Regions from separate parts of the Alteromonas sp. ABV4_150 genome, predicted to be linked through region 2. Evidence: predicted binding sites of a transcription regulator. Region 2 holds the regulator's gene; each other region holds the start of a gene.
The links. The regulator MetJ, encoded in region 2, represses methionine synthesis genes. The targets are predictions, from matches to a motif close to TAGACGTCTAGACGTCTA.

Region 1 (4,208 bases), 1.4 Mb from region 2:
CTATGCCTTCGGGTTTAGCAATGTCGTTAATGGCCACCACGTTAAACTCGTTGTTGCGCCCACTTTCATACAGCGCGCGCAACACGTTACGACCAATACGACCAAACCCATTTATGGCAATATTTACCATAGGCTTATCTATTACCTCTTACAGAGACAGTGCAGCCTCTACTACAGCGTCAGTGGTAATGTTGAAGTGCTTAAACAGGTCGCCAGCAGGTGCAGATTCACCAAAGGTGTCCATTCCCACGATAGCGCCATTAAAGCCAACGTACTTGTACCAGCTATCTTTAGACAGCGCTTCAACCGCTACGCGTTTAACAACGCTAGAAGGCAGTACGCTTTCACGGTAATCAGCAGACTGACGGTCGAATACGTCAGTTGATGGCATAGATACTACGCGAACCGCTTTGCCTTGCTCGGTAAGTTTCTCTGCTGCTTCAACGGCTAGCTGAACTTCAGAACCGGTACCAATAAGAATAAGCTCTGGCGTACCTTCGCAATCTTTAAGTACGTAACCACCTTTCGCGATATCAGCAACTTGTTGAGCGTTTCTGTCTTGTTGCGCTAAGCCCTGACGCGTGAAGATTAGCGTTGTTGGGCCGTCAGTGCGCTCAATAGCAGACTTCCACGACACAGCAGACTCAACCTGATCACAAGGACGCCAGTTATCAAGGTTAGGCGTTGCACGTAGCGCAACCACCTGCTCTACCGGTTGGTGTGTTGGGCCGTCTTCACCTAGACCAATTGAATCGTGGGTGTAAACGAAAATTGCAGGCTGCTTCATTAGTGCCGCCATGCGTACCGCATTACGCGCATATTCCATAAACATTAGGAAGGTTGCACCGTACGCTTTAAAGCCGCCGTGAAGGGCAATACCGTTCATCATGGCCGACATACCAAATTCACGTACACCGTAATAGATGTAGTTACCTGATGCGTCGTTTGCTTCAACGCCCTTGCTGCCTTCCCAAATCGTTAGGTTAGAACCTGCAAGGTCGGCAGAGCCACCTAATAGTTCAGGAAGTAATGGACCAAACGCGTTTAATGCGTTTTGCGACGCTTTACGTGAAGCAATGTTTTGCGGGTTAGCTTGAAGTTCAGCGATGATAGCGTCTGCCTTGTCGCTGAAATCTGCTGGCAACTCGCCATTTACACGGCGTTTGAATTCTGCTGCGAGCTCTGGATAAGCGGCTTCGTATGCTGCGAAAGCGTCATTCCACGCGCTTTCCGCTTTTGAGCCTTTCTCTTTGCCATCCCAACCAGCGTAAATATCGTCTGGAATTTCGAACGCGCCATGGCTCCAGCCAAGCTTCTCGCGAGTGGCTACAATTTCATCTTCACCTAGTGGTGCACCGTGACAAGACTCGGTACCTTCTTTATTAGGCGAACCGAAGCCAATAGTGGTTTTACAACAAATTAGCGTAGGCTGCGCCGTATTCGCCTGCGCCTTTTCAATGGCGGCTTTGACTTGCTCTGCATCGTGACCGTCAACGCCTTCAATCACTTCCCAACCATAGCTCTTAAAGCGTGCAGGTGTATCATCAGTGAACCAGCCTTCTACTTCACCATCAATTGAAATACCGTTGTCGTCCCAAAATGCAATGAGCTTACCAAGGCCTAGTGTACCGGCTAGTGAACATGTCTCGTGTGAGATACCTTCCATTAAGCAGCCGTCGCCTAAGAATGCGTAGGTGTGGTGGTCAACAATAGTGTGACCATCTTTGTTAAATTGTGCCGCTAGTACTTTTTCGGCAAGCGCCATACCCACAGCATTACTGATACCTTGGCCTAGTGGGCCAGTGGTCGTTTCAACGCCTGGCGCATAACCGTACTCTGGGTGACCTGGCGTTTTTGAATGCAATTGGCGGAAGTTCTTCAGCTCTTCAATAGGCAGTTCATAGCCTGAAAGGTGAAGAAGAGAGTACAACAGCATCGAGCCGTGACCATTTGAAAGCACAAAGCGATCGCGGTTAGCCCAAGACGGGTTTGCTGGGTTGTGTGATAAGAAATCACCCCATAGTACCTGTGCGATATCAGCCATCCCCATTGGGGCGCCTGGGTGACCAGATTTAGCTTGTTGAACGGCGTCCATACTTAATGCACGGATTGCATTGGCGAGTTCACGACGAGAGGGCATGTTGTCTCCTGATTTATTTTGTATCTTTTGTTTCGTATCTTAGCGGGCTAGCAGAGCTAGACGAGCGTAGAGATAAGGCGTTTGCTCTACTTCTTTATACGATTGAATGTGGCGTTATTCTTACCTATGCCACCTAACAGTTCAATGAGTTTTCATTGCCAATAGCGAAAGTAATAGTAAAAAATGGTCTATACGCTCACCAATGCGTATTAGCACGGTAATAAAAACCCTCTTTCCTTTGCCTAAGTCTTTTTATTTTATACAAATAACCTTAATACTGATCGGGTTGTGTCAACATTTCGTAACAAAGAGACTTTTAGACGTCTAGAAGTAAAGACTGGTATTTATAACTTGTTTTAGTACAATATACGACTATTTTGATAATTTAACGCTTACGGAGCATTTATGGCCACGCATTTATTCACATCCGAGTCAGTGTCTGAAGGACATCCGGACAAAATTGCTGATCAGATCTCAGATGCGGTTCTTGACGCTATTTTAGAACAAGATCCTCGCGCTCGGGTGGCCTGCGAAACGTATGTAAAAACCGGTATGGTTTTAGTAGGTGGTGAAGTCACCACTTCTGCATGGGTAGACATTGAAGAACTTACCCGAAAAACTGTTAAAGAAATTGGCTACACGCACTCAGATATGGGCTTTGATGCCGATTCATGTGCCGTATTAAATGCTATTGGCAAACAGTCTCCTGACATTAATCAAGGTGTTGACCGCGCAAGCTTAGAAGAACAAGGCGCGGGCGACCAAGGCCTTATGTTTGGTTACGCTAGCGACGAAACTGATGTACTCATGCCGGCGCCTATCACGTACTCTCACCGTCTTGTTCAAAAACAAGCGGAAGTACGTAAGTCTGGTAAGTTAGACTGGTTGCGTCCAGATGCGAAAAGCCAAATTACATTCAAATATGAAAACGACAAGCCAGTAGGCATTGATGCTGTTGTAATTTCTACCCAACACTGCGATTCAGTAAGCACTGAAACAGTACGTGAAGCGGTAATGGAAGAAATCATCAAGCCTGTGCTTCCAAGCGAGTGGATAGATGGCAATACGCGTTTTCACATCAATCCAACGGGGAGATTCGTAATCGGTGGTCCAATGGGCGACTGTGGCTTAACAGGTCGTAAAATTATCGTAGATACATACGGCGGTATGGCTCGTCACGGCGGCGGCGCGTTCTCAGGCAAAGATCCATCAAAGGTTGACCGCAGTGCAGCATACGCGGGCCGTTATGTTGCTAAGAACATTGTGGCAGCAGGTCTTGCTAAGCGCTGTGAAATCCAAGTTTCTTACGCTATTGGTGTTGCAGAGCCAACGTCTATCAGCATTGATACTTTTGGTACTGGTGTGGTAGATGAAAAAACACTGGTAGCTTTAGTGCGCGAACACTTTGATTTACGTCCTTACGGCCTTATCCAAATGCTAAACCTTGAGCGCCCAATTTATCGCCCAACAGCTGCATACGGTCACTTTGGTCGCGACGAATTCCCATGGGAAGCAACGGATAAAGCTGAGGCATTAAAAGCATCAGTCTAATTCTATAAGCAGATAACGCTTTTTTGATAACGCCGCTAAGTTGTAAGGTTTTGTATCGAAGCTTTACAACCTAGCGGCGTTTTTAATTGAAACCTGTAAAGTTACTTAAGTTAGCCAGTTAAATTAAAAACGGTAAAGAGTATTTCCATCCTTTGTATTTGAGGCTATTCTTAAATAACGAACACATTATTGCTTGTAATCATTTTTTGTTTACTGGCTACAATAACAACAACTTGGGCTTTTCCATGAATGTGGTTACTGGTACTCTCCTTGCCTTTACGCTGACTGTTTCGATAACAGCCCTACCCGTGTTCGCGGAAGTTAATAGTACTAACTACAGCCCAATACAGTTTAAAAGCAAAAAAATAGCTCGGTGGCAGCTAAACAGTATGTACCGCGTTCAATCCACGACTGAAACCTACCTTTACGACAACAGTTATACCTATCCAGCGGGCTCACAAGGTATGTTTAGCGCCAGTCGGCGTTTTAACACTTGGGTACCTCAGAAGGTTTATGC
Region 2 (4,208 bases):
GTATTCTTTATACAACAAAGGCGCATGAAGTGCGCCTTTAGTCATCTACTCGTGTAGTCTTGTTATCGCTATACAAAATCAATCGCCTGAACGCACGCCCAACATGTGGCAGATGGCGTAGCTTAATTCACTACGGTTCAAAGTATAGAAATGGAAGTGTTTTACCCCTTCTTTAGCTAGTACTTTAACTTGGTCCATAGCAATGTTAGCGCCTATTAAATTACGGGTGGCTTGGTCATCGGCATCAAGGCCGTCGAACATTTTGTGCAACCATCCCGGTACATGAACATTTGTGAACCCCGCGAATTTCACAAGTGTTTGGTAGTTGGTTACCGGCAATATACCCGGAACGATATCTAAGTCGACACCAGCTGCAGCAGCGCGGTCTCTAAATCGCAGGTAAACACTTGTGTCGAAGAAGAACTGGGTTATCGCTTCGGTAGCGCCAGCTTCGGCCTTGCGTTTAAGATTTAGCAAGTCGAATTGCGCATTTGGCGCTTCAGGGTGTTTTTCCGGGTAGGCAGCAACTGATATATCAAAATCGGCAACGTCTTTTAGCAAGGCAACAAGATCAGAGGCATACATCTCTGTTTTTTCTACCCCTGGCGGTAAATCGCCACGAAGCGCAACAATACGGCGGATACCTGAGTCCCAGTAGTCTTTTGCAATTTGCTTAAGCTCATCACGGCTAGCATCAACACAGGTCAAGTGAGGAACCGCCGCGACACCGGTTTGCTGCTGAATGCGTTTTACTACGTCGTGGGTTCTGTCACGCTCACCGCTATTCGCGCCGTAGGTTACCGACATGTAGCTTGGCTTTAGCGGCGCTAGACGTTCAACTGACTTCCACAGGGTCTGTTCCATGGCTTCCGTTTTAGGCGGAAAGAATTCAAAAGATACATCAATATCACGCAGTTCCGACAGGGACTGGTTTAATGCATCGATACCTTGTGCGTAAGAAACCATGGTTTATACTCTCAAAAATGTAATCTTATAGACGTTTAGACGTCTAAATTAAAGAATATATGTCTAGACGTCAAGAGGTTTACACTGCTCAATTGACCTTTTCGTGAACTTGTTTAGAATTTCTCTTCATAATATAAAAAGAGTAGACCGAGTTATTACAATGGCAGAATGGAACGGTAAATATATTCACCCCTACGCAGAGCATGGGAAAAAGAGCGAACAGGTAAAGAAAGTCACTGTATCTATACCTATTAATGTGCTTAAAGCGCTTACTGATGAGCGCACCCGCCGCCAGATCAATAATTTGCGCCACGCCACTAACTCGGAACTGTTGTGCGAGGCATTTTTACACGCGTTTACCGGGCAACCTTTGCCTAACGATGACGACTTACGTAAAGACAATCCTAATCGAGTGCCGGCTGAAGCAAGGCGTATTATGGAAGAAATGGGTATTGACCCAAGCTTCGAAAATGATGTGTCTCAAGACGACTGATATTTAGTATTAAAGAGAAACGGCGCTGTGTTGTAAGTGATAATCTTCAACACAGCGCCGTTTTTTATTTACTTTTATTCTTCTGGGCTTTCAGGCACTCGTGCAACGCCCGACTCAATAGCCGCCTTAGATACCGCAGTAGCGATACGTTCACATAAACGCGGGTCCATAGGTTTAGGAATAATGTACTCCTTACCAAATGTCAGGCTATCGCTTTTGCTCGCAGCTAATACTTCTTCTGGAACGGGTTCTTTTGTGATAGAGCGAAGGGCTTCAACCGCCGCCACTTTCATCTCATCATTAATGGCCGTCGCGCGAACATCAAGGGCGCCGCGGAAAATGAACGGAAAGCACAGTACGTTGTTTACCTGATTAGGATAATCCGAGCGACCAGTAGCCATAATTAGGTCTTTGCGTACTTCGTGAGCAAGTTCAGGCTTTATCTCTGGGTCAGGGTTTGAGCATGCAAACACAATTGGGTTCTCAGCCATCAAAGAAAGTGCTTCAGGCGGTAAAACATCAGGGCCTGATACACCAACAAAGATATCAGCGCCTTCCATTACGTCTTCAAGGGTGCGCTTATCGGTATTGTTAGCAAAAAGCTTCTTATGCTCAGTCAAGTCTTCGCGACGAGTGTGGATAACACCTTTTCTATCTAACATGTAGATGCGCTCGCGTTGGGCTCCACACTTAATCAATAGCTCCATACAGGCAACCGCTGCTGCGCCAGCACCCATGCAAACGATTTTAGCGCTCTCTATATTTTTGCCCTGAATCTCCAGCGCGTTAAGCATACCTGCTGCGGTTACAATAGCGGTACCGTGCTGATCATCATGAAATACTGGAATTTTACAGCGCTTAATCAACTCTTGCTCAATTTCAAAGCACTCAGGCGCTTTGATATCTTCTAGGTTGATACCACCGAACGTATCAGCAATATTTGCTACAGTATTGATGAATTCTTCTGTAGTACGATGTTTTACTTCAATATCAATAGCATCTAAACCAGCAAAGCGTTTAAACAAAAGCGCCTTGCCTTCCATGACAGGTTTTGAAGCTAATGGGCCTAAATTACCCAAGCCTAAAATTGCCGTTCCGTTACTAATAACAGCAATAAGGTTGCCTTTACCCGTATACTTATAGGCATTATCTGCATCTTCGGCGATTTCTCTCACCGGTTCGGCGACGCCTGGGCTATAAGCAAGAGCAAGATCGTCGACGCTATCGGCAGGTTTAGATAGCTCTACGCGGATCTTTCCAGGTGTGGGTTTGGCGTGATAGTCGAGTGCGCGTTGTCTAAAATCTGACATGTAAAAAGGTATCCTTAGATGTAGGGTTCATCAGTGTTTACGTTCACGCTCTGTCGCTATTTTATTATCGTTGTAGTTATGGGTAGATAAACGTAAGCGCGTTACAACCAACTAATGACAAAAGTGATTATAAATAGTTGTTAGCACTGGTGTGGTATGTCGGAACTTGCAGACCTAGCGTTAACTCTGCGTGATTCTCCTCACATATCGCTGTTGATATTAGGCCTAACACGTAGGCCAAAATTTAAACACAAAAGCGCCACAAGTCTTAGTAATAGAGCATTATTCATAATATTAATGCTCACTATCAAAGTGCCGTTCGCAACTCTAACACAGCCAATCACTGTGTACATATCTGATCAGAATTATCATTTATCAATGTAGGTTAGGCATACTAATTAGACCAGTAAAATAAGCCTATAATTGCCATTCATAAAATTTATTTTTAACCCTGTTTTCATTCTGTTGGTGTATTGAAAGGCAGTGTGTTGATAGAGTGTTAGTGTGACTGATAGTCTATTAATCCATACCCGTAAAAACAGTTCTTAAAAATATGAATCCTAAAAACCGTCTTTTATTTTTAGGTTTTATATTTCTGATAAACTAGGATGAAAGGCCTCTCAGGATAGCTTTGAAGACAAAGAATATGACAGAAAGAAAACTAATCGCAGTGCTAACTGACGTGTGTGACAACGTAAAATCTGACGATAACGGATTCGTCTGGCTTACTCATCTTGGGTCTTGGAAAACACCTAAAGTTATTGCCGTGTTTAATACGGAGCAGAAGAAGCAGCAAGCGTTGATTAATGGTTGGGATATGGACTTTATAAATCAGGTGAATACTGCGCTTGAATCTATAAAGTCTATTCCCGTCGGTATTTATTTTGATAGTGAAGAAGCGTGTAAAAAACAAAGTAGAGGGGACTGGGATAAACACTTGTCAGGAGTCAAAAAGCTTCATTAGGCATAATGAGCGCTTTGTTTTTAAATGTAAGCGATATTGATATGGTCAATTAGCTCTAAATAAGAGGCGTTGCCAGCAAGGGAGGTCATTCAATGTTAGTTTTCTAGCGTAAGTAGTCACCTTCAGGCAAAAAAAAAGCGCCATAAAGGCGCTTTTTCGAACTCGATATCAGGCTTACTTTTTGCCCAATGCACCGAAACGCTTCTTGAAGCGATCAACACGACCACCAGTATCAACGTTACGTTGCTTACCAGTGTAGAATGGGTGACATGAAGAACATACGTCTAGGTTGATGTCTTTACCAAGCGTAGAGCGAATCTTCATTACGTTACCACATGAGCAAGTTGCTGTGATTTCTTCGTATTTAGGGTGGATATCTTGTTTCATTGGGTTACCTCAAATAATAAGGCCGTATCGCTATACAACCCGAAGTCGCACACCATACGTTACTTAGTTCAAATGATAAGTCGTTTAA
Region 3 (4,208 bases), 1.7 Mb from region 2:
TGCGGCGTTAAGCACAGAAACATCGGTAGCGCTGGTCTATCAATTCTTTTAGTCAATTAGTGTAAATTAACAGTCGAATTTAGGCTTTTTGCCGCGTTCGCATTGACTGAGAGGCTTGAAAATGTACACTGCGCACCATTGTTTGTGATGCCAGTTTCTCTCGTGCATTACTTAATAGACTTCTTTTAAAACTCGTGTTGTGCCGCCTTGCAGTTCAAAAGGTATCGCGTACAACGAATGGACCGATAATCAATAGGATTGTTCAATGAAAAAGCAAGTGCTTGCATCTCTAGTTGCAATTTCTCTTTCTCCGGCTGTTTTCGCTCAAGACGATGAAGTGAAGCCTTTTACAATGGAAGGTGAGCTAGGTTTTATCTCTACATCAGGTAACACTGAAACAACATCTATCAGCGCAGGTATTCAAGCGCATCAAGAACTTGAGAAGTGGAGTAACGACTACATTCTTAAAGGTCTTTACAAGAAAGAGACGGTAGAAGGCGATGACGGGGAAGATGTTGAATTTACTTCTGCACAAAAGTTCTTCGGTTCAGCGCAGGGTAACTACAAACTCGCCAACCCAGATAACCGTTTATTCGGATTCGCATCTTATGAAGATGACCGATTCAGCAACTTTAACTACCAGGCTACTGTAGCTGCGGGTTGGAACCAAAAGGTTCTTCAAAACAAGCGCCATACCTTAGAATATTCAATCGGTCCGGGTTATTCTTTCATTGAAACTCAAGACGGTGAAAACCTTGATAGCATGATTGTTCGTGCATCATCAGCATATTCTTGGAAGATTTCTGATACTGCTAAATTTACTCAAACAGTGAGTACAGAAGTGGGTTCTGACAACACTAAGTCACGTGCTGAGTCAGCCCTAACTGCTACCATTAGCGGTAACCTTTCTATGCGTCTTTCATTTAAATTAGACCACAACACCAACGTTGATGATGACGTAGAAAAGCTTGATACTGAAACTGCTGTTAGCCTAGTTTACAACTTCTTCTAAGCCGAACTAATTTGTTTAAAGGTCAATAGGACCTTCAAAAAATAGAAGTAAAAAGTATTGAAGTAAAATGATAAGCATAAAAAACGCTGCACATAGTGCAGCGTTTTTGTTTGGCTACAAACAAGGCTTCTTAGTGGAGAATACGAGTCTTAATTGTGCCATCAATTTGTTGAAGCTCTGCCAATGCCTCATAGCCGCGATCTTCTTTAACATCCACTACCACGTACCCTATTTCAGCGTTTGTTTGTAAGTATTGCGCTTCAATGTTGATGCCTTTTTCAGCGAATGCTTTGTTAATTTGCGTAAGTATACCTGGCTGGTTTTTGTGTACGTGAAGCAGACGCGAACGACCAGTGTGCTCAGGAAGTGATACTTCAGGGAAGTTAACCGCAGACAAAGTAGAGCCGTTGTCGCTGTATTTTGCGAGCTTACCTGCTACTTCAATGCCAATGTTTTCTTGCGCTTCTTGTGTGCTTCCGCCTACGTGTGGCGTAAGAATAACGTTATCAAATGCGCGAAGCGGAGACTCAAACTCCTCAGTGTTAGACTTTGGCTCTACGGGGAACACATCGATGGCAGCGCCGTTAAGGTGGCCACTTTCCAGCGCCTTAGCAAGTGCGTCAATATCAACTACGGTTCCGCGCGATGCGTTAATAAGAATGCTGCCTTCTTTCATTTGAGACAGTTCTTTTTCGCCAATCATATCTTGGGTTTGAGGCGTTTCGGGAACGTGTAACGATACTACATCAGAGGTATTAAGTAGCTTTTCAAGCGACTTCACCTGAGCAGAATTACCTAACACTAACTTGTCTTCGATATCGAAAAATTGAACGCGCATGCCCAGATGTTCAGCAAGAATACTAAGCTGTGTGCCTATGTGGCCATAACCAATAATACCTAAGGTTTTTCCGCGAGCTTCATAAGAGCCTACTGCGGTTTTCTCCCACTCACCGCGGTGTGCCTTAGCATTTTTGCTTGGTACTTGGCGAAGCAAAAGAATAATTTGTCCAAGAACGAGTTCTGCAACCGAGCGTGTGTTAGAAAAAGGCGCGTTGAAAACTGGAATACCACGGCGCTGTGTGGCTTCAAGGTTAACCTGGTTGGTACCAATGCAGAAACAGCCGATGGCAACAAGTTTTTGTGCTGCATCAACTACTTTTTCAGTAATTTGAGTGCGTGAACGAATGCCAACAAAGTGGGCGTCTTTGATTTTCTCTATTAACTCATCTTCAGGAAGAGAGGTTTTGAGAAATTCAATATTGCTATACCCATTGCTTTGTAGTGTTTCCAAAGCACTTTGGTGAACACCTTCCAACAACAAAATTCGGATTTTATCCTTCTCTAATGAAACTTTGCTCATGAACTCGCTATCTCTCGCTGATTTAATTGGGGTTGCTGGCAATGCGAACCATAGACTATCGTGGTTTTCTCAGTAGTAAATAATCTAAATATGCACTACTTTCTTTGCGATAGAGCCTGGTCTAGCGCCTGCTATCTAGCGTTTTTAATTACGCTAATTGCTTTAATAAAAAAGGTTTACAACCTAAAGCGACATATACATCTAGTCGCAAAAAGATTTACTACTTAGGACATCTAGACGTCTAAACGGAAATTAACAGAAAACACGTTAAGTTGAAAGCAGTATTTTGCGTAGCTTTTCATCAAAATACCGTGTTATCCGCGGCTAAAGTGCCTAATCCGTTTATGCTCATCAACTAAGTCATTGAGCAGTAACACTTCTGGCGATGCAATACCAAGGCACAGGTAAACGAGTCGTTTTGTTGTGCCATTGGCTGTACTTAGTGTTTTTTAAGGGCTATCACTTAAAGGTTTCAACACCACTATCGGTCGCACTTAACACGATATCTGCGCCACGCAGGGCGAAAATGCCGTTAGTCACCACTCCTGGAATATTGTTGATTTTTTGCTCTAGCTCACGAGGATTAAGTATTTCAAGGTTGTGTACATCTAAAATAACGTTACCATTATCTGTTACTACACCTTGTCTATACTCGGGGTCGCCACCTAGTTTTACCAGTTCGCGAGCGACAAAAGAGCGAGCCATAGGAATCACTTCTACGGGAAGTGGAAAACTGCCTAATACTTGAACACGCTTACTTTCATCTACAATACAAACAAACGTGGTAGCGGCACCTGCAACAATCTTCTCGCGGGTCAGGGCTGCACCGCCGCCCTTGATCATATGCTTGTGTTCAGTAACTTCATCGGCACCGTCAATATAAACTGAAAGGTTGCTAACTTCATTTAACTCGAAGACTTCAATGCCTAAGGCTTTCAAACGCTCGGTAGATGCTTCTGAGCTTGAAACCGCACCTTCAATTTTGTGCTTAATTTTGCCCAGTTCTTCTATGAAAAAATTAACAGTAGAGCCCGTTCCCACACCGACAATACTGTCTGCTTCAACATAGTCGATGGCTGCTTTGGCTACGGCTTGCTTTTTTTCGTTCTGATCCATGGTTACTCTCCAACTTATTATGCTTGCAAGTGTAACTTATAAGTGCACATGAACCCATAAGTTCATATGTTCAATTTGATATAGTGAAATTACGGTTTAGTGAATATAAGTGAGCGAGAAGGGGTCACGATAGCATCAAGCGGTACATCCCACGGCGCAGTTGGAAGGGCATCAACTTCTTGCACATCGTGAGCGATACCCACTAATTTTGGAGTATGCTGGTTTAAGGCTGACTGAGAATTGAATTTGCGTTGTGTAAAGCTTAAGGTGCGGTCGTAATAGCCCCCACCCATACCCAGGCGGTTTCCGTTTGTATCAAAGCCCACTAGTGGCATAAGAATAACATCGCATTGTGTAACAGGAATGACGGCCTGACAGGACAATACAGGCTCTTCTATATTGTATTTGTTATTAATTAACGGAGAATTAGGGGAATAAGATAAAAAAAGCAAGTGCCCTTTGCATATAGGGTGTAGCACAGGCAGCGCGAACGCTTTGTGCGAGAGTTGCCATATTGATTCAATATAATTTTTTAAGTTTACCTCGCCATCGTTAACCAAGTATCCCGCCACGGTCTTGCTATTTTTGATGAAGGGCAGGGTGTTAAGTTGCGTCGAGATGCGCTGTGAAGCGTATTCCTGTTGTTCCATAGATAAACCACGGCGCGCTTCACGAAGCTTTCTACGCAGCAGTGATCTGGCTTGCATCCTTTCTTTTGAA
Region 4 (4,208 bases), 240 kb from region 2:
GTAAAAGATCGGGAAAGTCCTCACCCCTTTCGAACGCATTCTTATGTAAAACGTCAACCTGCGCCAGCGCATCATCATCGTGATAGTGGGGTTTGCGGCAAGAGCCATGCAAAATAGTTTCGGGTGTTTCTGTGAAGTGAAAACTTGGCGAAGATTGACCATCGTAAAGTATTGCCCGCTGTTCTTTTTCCCAATTGGCTTGGGCAGACGAATCGTCAAATAACAGTTGATAGCTAATTCGCACTCTGTCTTTAAAAGTGTCAGCCGAATAAAAAGAGATGAGGTGGATGAAAGCATAAGAACCTACGCGTATAGTTTCACTCTGACACTCACCTGCTATCGTTTGGTCACAAGACGATAGTTTCAGCGATGGTTTTTCTGCGCTACTAGTCACTACCCATATATGGCTTTCAGTAGGCGTCACTTTTCTAACTATTGGCCCTGCTATGACTTGGGGCAAGTGCTGCGTAGGAATGACTCTCTCCTTCAATACTCGATTTATGAGATATAACCTTACTCTTTTTTGTGCATAAACGGTATGCTCGATATACTCCCTTACAATTTTTTCAGTTTTAGCTTTTGCTCTCGCTTTAGTGAGTCGAGAGAGGACTTCATATTATGCTTAAATACTTATCCGCCACCGTTTTAACCGTAATGCTGGTCACCGCATGCAGCGAACCAAAAGATGTCATTATCAGTCCAGAACCTACAGATTTGACAGAAACAACAGTAGGGAAGTGGATCCTTGATGAATCTGGAAAAGTTATGTTTGACCCCCAAACATCCGGGCTAGTGGTGCTAGACGGACAGCTAGTTACCATTGCTGATGCAAGTGCGGATGTTACTCAGCAGTTGAAGTTACATAGCATTTCACCAGAAACCGCAACGCTCGTTGCCTCTAGTGAGCGCTTTTCATTCTCAAGAGCTGTGCGCCGAAGCTGCTTCTATAGTTACTTAAGCGAACAACCAGATTTAGAAGCGTTAGCGGTAGACCCTAGAAATTCTAATGTCATTTACACCGTCACAGAAGATGCAACCCGTACTGGTGCCTTAGGCCCTCGTTGTGAAACCAAATACGAAGATACAGGCTCTACAGACTACCCAACCCTATTGGTCAAACTAACGCGAAAGGACAATGGCGCTGTTGAAATGTCAGATGTGCGTCCGCTCCAGTTTCCGAAAGAGTTCGAAGTAGGTAACTTTCCTAACGATGGTATTGAAGGCCTGACCATGGCGAAAGACGGCACTTTGTATTTGGCATTGGAAAAAGATAAAGCGGGGCAGCCAAGAATCTTCACTTTGTCTGTCGATAAAGACTTTTTCTCATCGAGCGATTTTGCAACTGTTAGCGAACCAGACCTTCAGCTCCCTTCGTTTACCTCGGGTAATCACCCCATAAATGGCTTGGCTTTATATACGCACTCAACAGGCGCATCATATTTATTTGGCGCCGCAAGAAACGACAATGAATTGTGGGTAATTGATACCACTGGTAGCAAGCCAACAAAGCGCATTCCCATTATCTTTGATGTTGCCAGTGATCAAAATTGCGAACAGTACACAATGGATAATTCGTCAATGGAAGGGTTAGTCACCATTGATAGTAGGCTATGGATTATCAACGATCCGTGGGAAAAGAATTACATGAAAAATGCGGTATGTGAAGCGCATAAGAAGCGTTATGAAGATTTAGCGCCGTTACTGTTTCCGATAGAAATCAATGACGTTTGGTTTGATTAGCGTCTATCTACTCGCGATGTCCTTTAAACCGAAAAAGGGTTGCTACCAAGCAACCCTTTCGTTTTTAGCCAGCCTGTAAACGCCGCTAAAAAAGGTGACTTTACCTATGCATCGCTGCGAAGGCGAGAAGCAAAAGTCTTTTTGAATTTTGCAAGCTTAGGTGCAACGACCATAGAGCAATACTGGTTCTGCGGATTGTTTTTGAAATAATCCTGATGGTAGTCTTCGGCGTCATAGTAGTTATTCACGGCTACTATTTCAGTGACTACCGGGTCGGGCCAAATTTCTTCTTCTGTGATTTGTGCAATAATTTTTTCAGCTTCCGCTTTTTGAGCATCGTCGTGATAGAAGATTGCACTGCGATACTGTGTACCCACATCATTACCTTGTCTGTTTAGCTGAGTAGGATCGTGTAGCGCGAAGAAAATCTCTAGAATTTCACGGTAGCTGATGTTGTCTGCATCAAACGTTACTTGTACCACTTCTGCATGACCAGTGCTTCCCGTACATACCTCTTCATAGGTTGGATCGGCTTTTTCACCTCCAGCATAACCAGAAATAGCTTTTTCTACGCCTTCAACAGTGTTAAACGCAGATTCGATACACCAAAAGCATCCGCCTGCTAAAGTGGCCACTTGTAAATTTGCCATAATAAAACCTCTCTTAATCTTTGCTTGTAGTGTGGGTGTCAGTAGGTCACAACACAAGTCATCCAAGCGTGTTTTTTTATCGTATAAACGAATATTAAATAAGAATAACGTGCGACGGCTTAAAACGGTTTTAAACTGGCCGCTACAAGTGTGCTGATAGTGCACGGCAAACGCGATGTATTTTTTGTTTTTCCATGTTTGCATGGGCGAAATCGTCTTTTAAGCGATAAGCGTCTTATTTAGCAGAGGTAGGTAGAAGTGATTATTTTTTACGACGGTTATTGCCCTTTGTGCATAGCCGAAATGCGTCATCTACGCAAAAGAGACCAACATAACAAACTCACCTTGGTCGACATTCAGGCCCCTGATTTTGCAAGTCGTTATCCTGACATGGATTGGCATGCGCTTAATGCCAGAATTCACGGGCTTCGCGAGGACGGTACCCTAATTACCGGACTTGATGTTACCCATGAAGCGTGGAAGGCAGTAGGTATGGGCTGGATTTATGCTCCGCTTCGCTGGCCAGTCATTCGTTATGCCGCCGATGCGTTTTACAATGTATTCGCGAAACATAGATACACCATCTCTTACCTTTTAACGGGAAAAAAACGCCAGTGCGACCGCTGTGTACCGGGAGAGCCGAATGGAAAATAACGTACTTGTAGTGGGCGCATCTGGTGGCATAGCGTCTGCGCTTATAGAACAATATCGCAGTGCAGGCGCAAGGGTGTTTGCAGTAAGTCGTGCAGCTACAAACGAAGAAAACAACTTAGAAAATGTTTCGTATCATCAAATTTCTGAACAGGATGATAAGCATATCAGTGGTTTTGTAAAACAACTCGCTGAGCAAGACGTTGTGTTAAATACGGTAGTAATAACAACCGGTTTTTTGCATAACGAATGCGAAGGAATTCACCCCGAAAAACGCTTAGAAGATGTTAGCGAGGAAGCCCTGACCGCTTACTTCGCGACAAACAGCATTATTCCCGCTATATGGCTTAAGCATTTGGTCAATATTATGAGTAAAGAAGGGTCCACCCTTGTTTGTCTAAGCGCAAGAGTTGGGAGCATATCAGATAACGGGCTTGGCGGATGGTATGGCTACCGTTCATCGAAAGCCGCGCTCAATATGTTTGTCAAAACCGCCTCGGTAGAGTACAAGCGCAGATTAAAAGATGTCATGCTTGTTTGTTACCACCCAGGTACTGTTGACACTGGCCTGTCGAAGCCTTTTCAAAAGAATGTGGCCGCTAAAAAGCTATTTACCCCGGAATTTACTGCAAAACAACTTATTCACCACCTTTCAGCGCTTGATCGGGACCAAGCTTGTCATTTTATCGACTGGAATGGCGAAGTGGTAACTTGGTGATACGGCCTAGTATCATTTCAGCAAGTTCAACATCAAGACTTTTTATTTCACTGCTGTTACCATGCTATTTTGGGAATGGTGCAGCGTATTGATACGCCCATAGAGGCAGCAATACAACGCGTTGACGCCACACGTGAGTCATAACAACAAACGCCATCCTGATAATAAATAATATCAGTTCGCGCAGCTTGATACCGATGAGTATCAAGCGCAAACAACAAGTACACATTATGAGTACAAAAAGTCTTTTCTCTAACCAAGGTATTTTTGTATTTCACAATGAGTGATAAGCGAACTGTTATAACAATAACTCAACAAGAGGAAGGGATATGAGCGGGGCCAGAGAACAGTTCGGATCGCGCATAGGTTTTATATTGGCTGCTGCAGGTTCTGCAGTGGGCATTGGTAATTTGGTAGGTTTTCCAGTCGGTGCAGCCAAAAACGGTGGC

Region 1: metK (methionine adenosyltransferase) is a predicted target of MetJ. The motif match lies at 2,458-2,475, and genes of this name have one in related genera.
Region 3: serA (phosphoglycerate dehydrogenase) is a predicted target of MetJ. The motif match lies at 2,607-2,624, and genes of this name have one in related genera.
Region 4: msrA (peptide-methionine (S)-S-oxide reductase MsrA) is a predicted target of MetJ. The motif match lies at 2,467-2,484, and genes of this name have one in related genera.

What each region holds. Positions count from the first base shown of each region.
Region 1 is NZ_CM149971.1:754,482-758,689, forward strand. It holds gene epd (erythrose-4-phosphate dehydrogenase) at 1-130, opposite strand, end outside; gene tkt (transketolase) at 149-2,140, opposite strand; gene metK (methionine adenosyltransferase) at 2,546-3,691, shown strand; gene ACYX4M_RS03260 (hypothetical protein) at 3,937-4,208, shown strand, end outside.
Region 2 is NZ_CM149971.1:2,113,420-2,117,627, forward strand. It holds gene metF (methylenetetrahydrofolate reductase) at 79-966, opposite strand; gene metJ (met regulon transcriptional regulator MetJ) at 1,127-1,459, shown strand; gene ACYX4M_RS09250 (malic enzyme-like NAD(P)-binding protein) at 1,534-2,769, opposite strand; gene ACYX4M_RS09255 (hypothetical protein) at 3,416-3,733, shown strand; gene rpmE (50S ribosomal protein L31) at 3,908-4,120, opposite strand.
Region 3 is NZ_CM149971.1:393,919-398,126, reverse strand. It holds gene ACYX4M_RS01735 (DUF481 domain-containing protein) at 1-52, shown strand, start outside; gene ACYX4M_RS01730 (DUF481 domain-containing protein) at 266-1,012, shown strand; gene serA (phosphoglycerate dehydrogenase) at 1,143-2,372, opposite strand; gene rpiA (ribose-5-phosphate isomerase RpiA) at 2,832-3,488, opposite strand; gene ACYX4M_RS01715 (5-formyltetrahydrofolate cyclo-ligase) at 3,578-4,195, opposite strand.
Region 4 is NZ_CM149971.1:2,356,342-2,360,549, forward strand. It holds gene ACYX4M_RS10295 (metallophosphoesterase family protein) at 1-460, opposite strand, end outside; gene ACYX4M_RS10300 (hypothetical protein) at 619-1,740, shown strand; gene msrA (peptide-methionine (S)-S-oxide reductase MsrA) at 1,845-2,390, opposite strand; gene ACYX4M_RS10310 (thiol-disulfide oxidoreductase DCC family protein) at 2,649-3,044, shown strand; gene ACYX4M_RS10315 (SDR family NAD(P)-dependent oxidoreductase) at 3,034-3,759, shown strand; gene ACYX4M_RS10320 (sodium-dependent transporter) at 4,089-4,208, shown strand, end outside.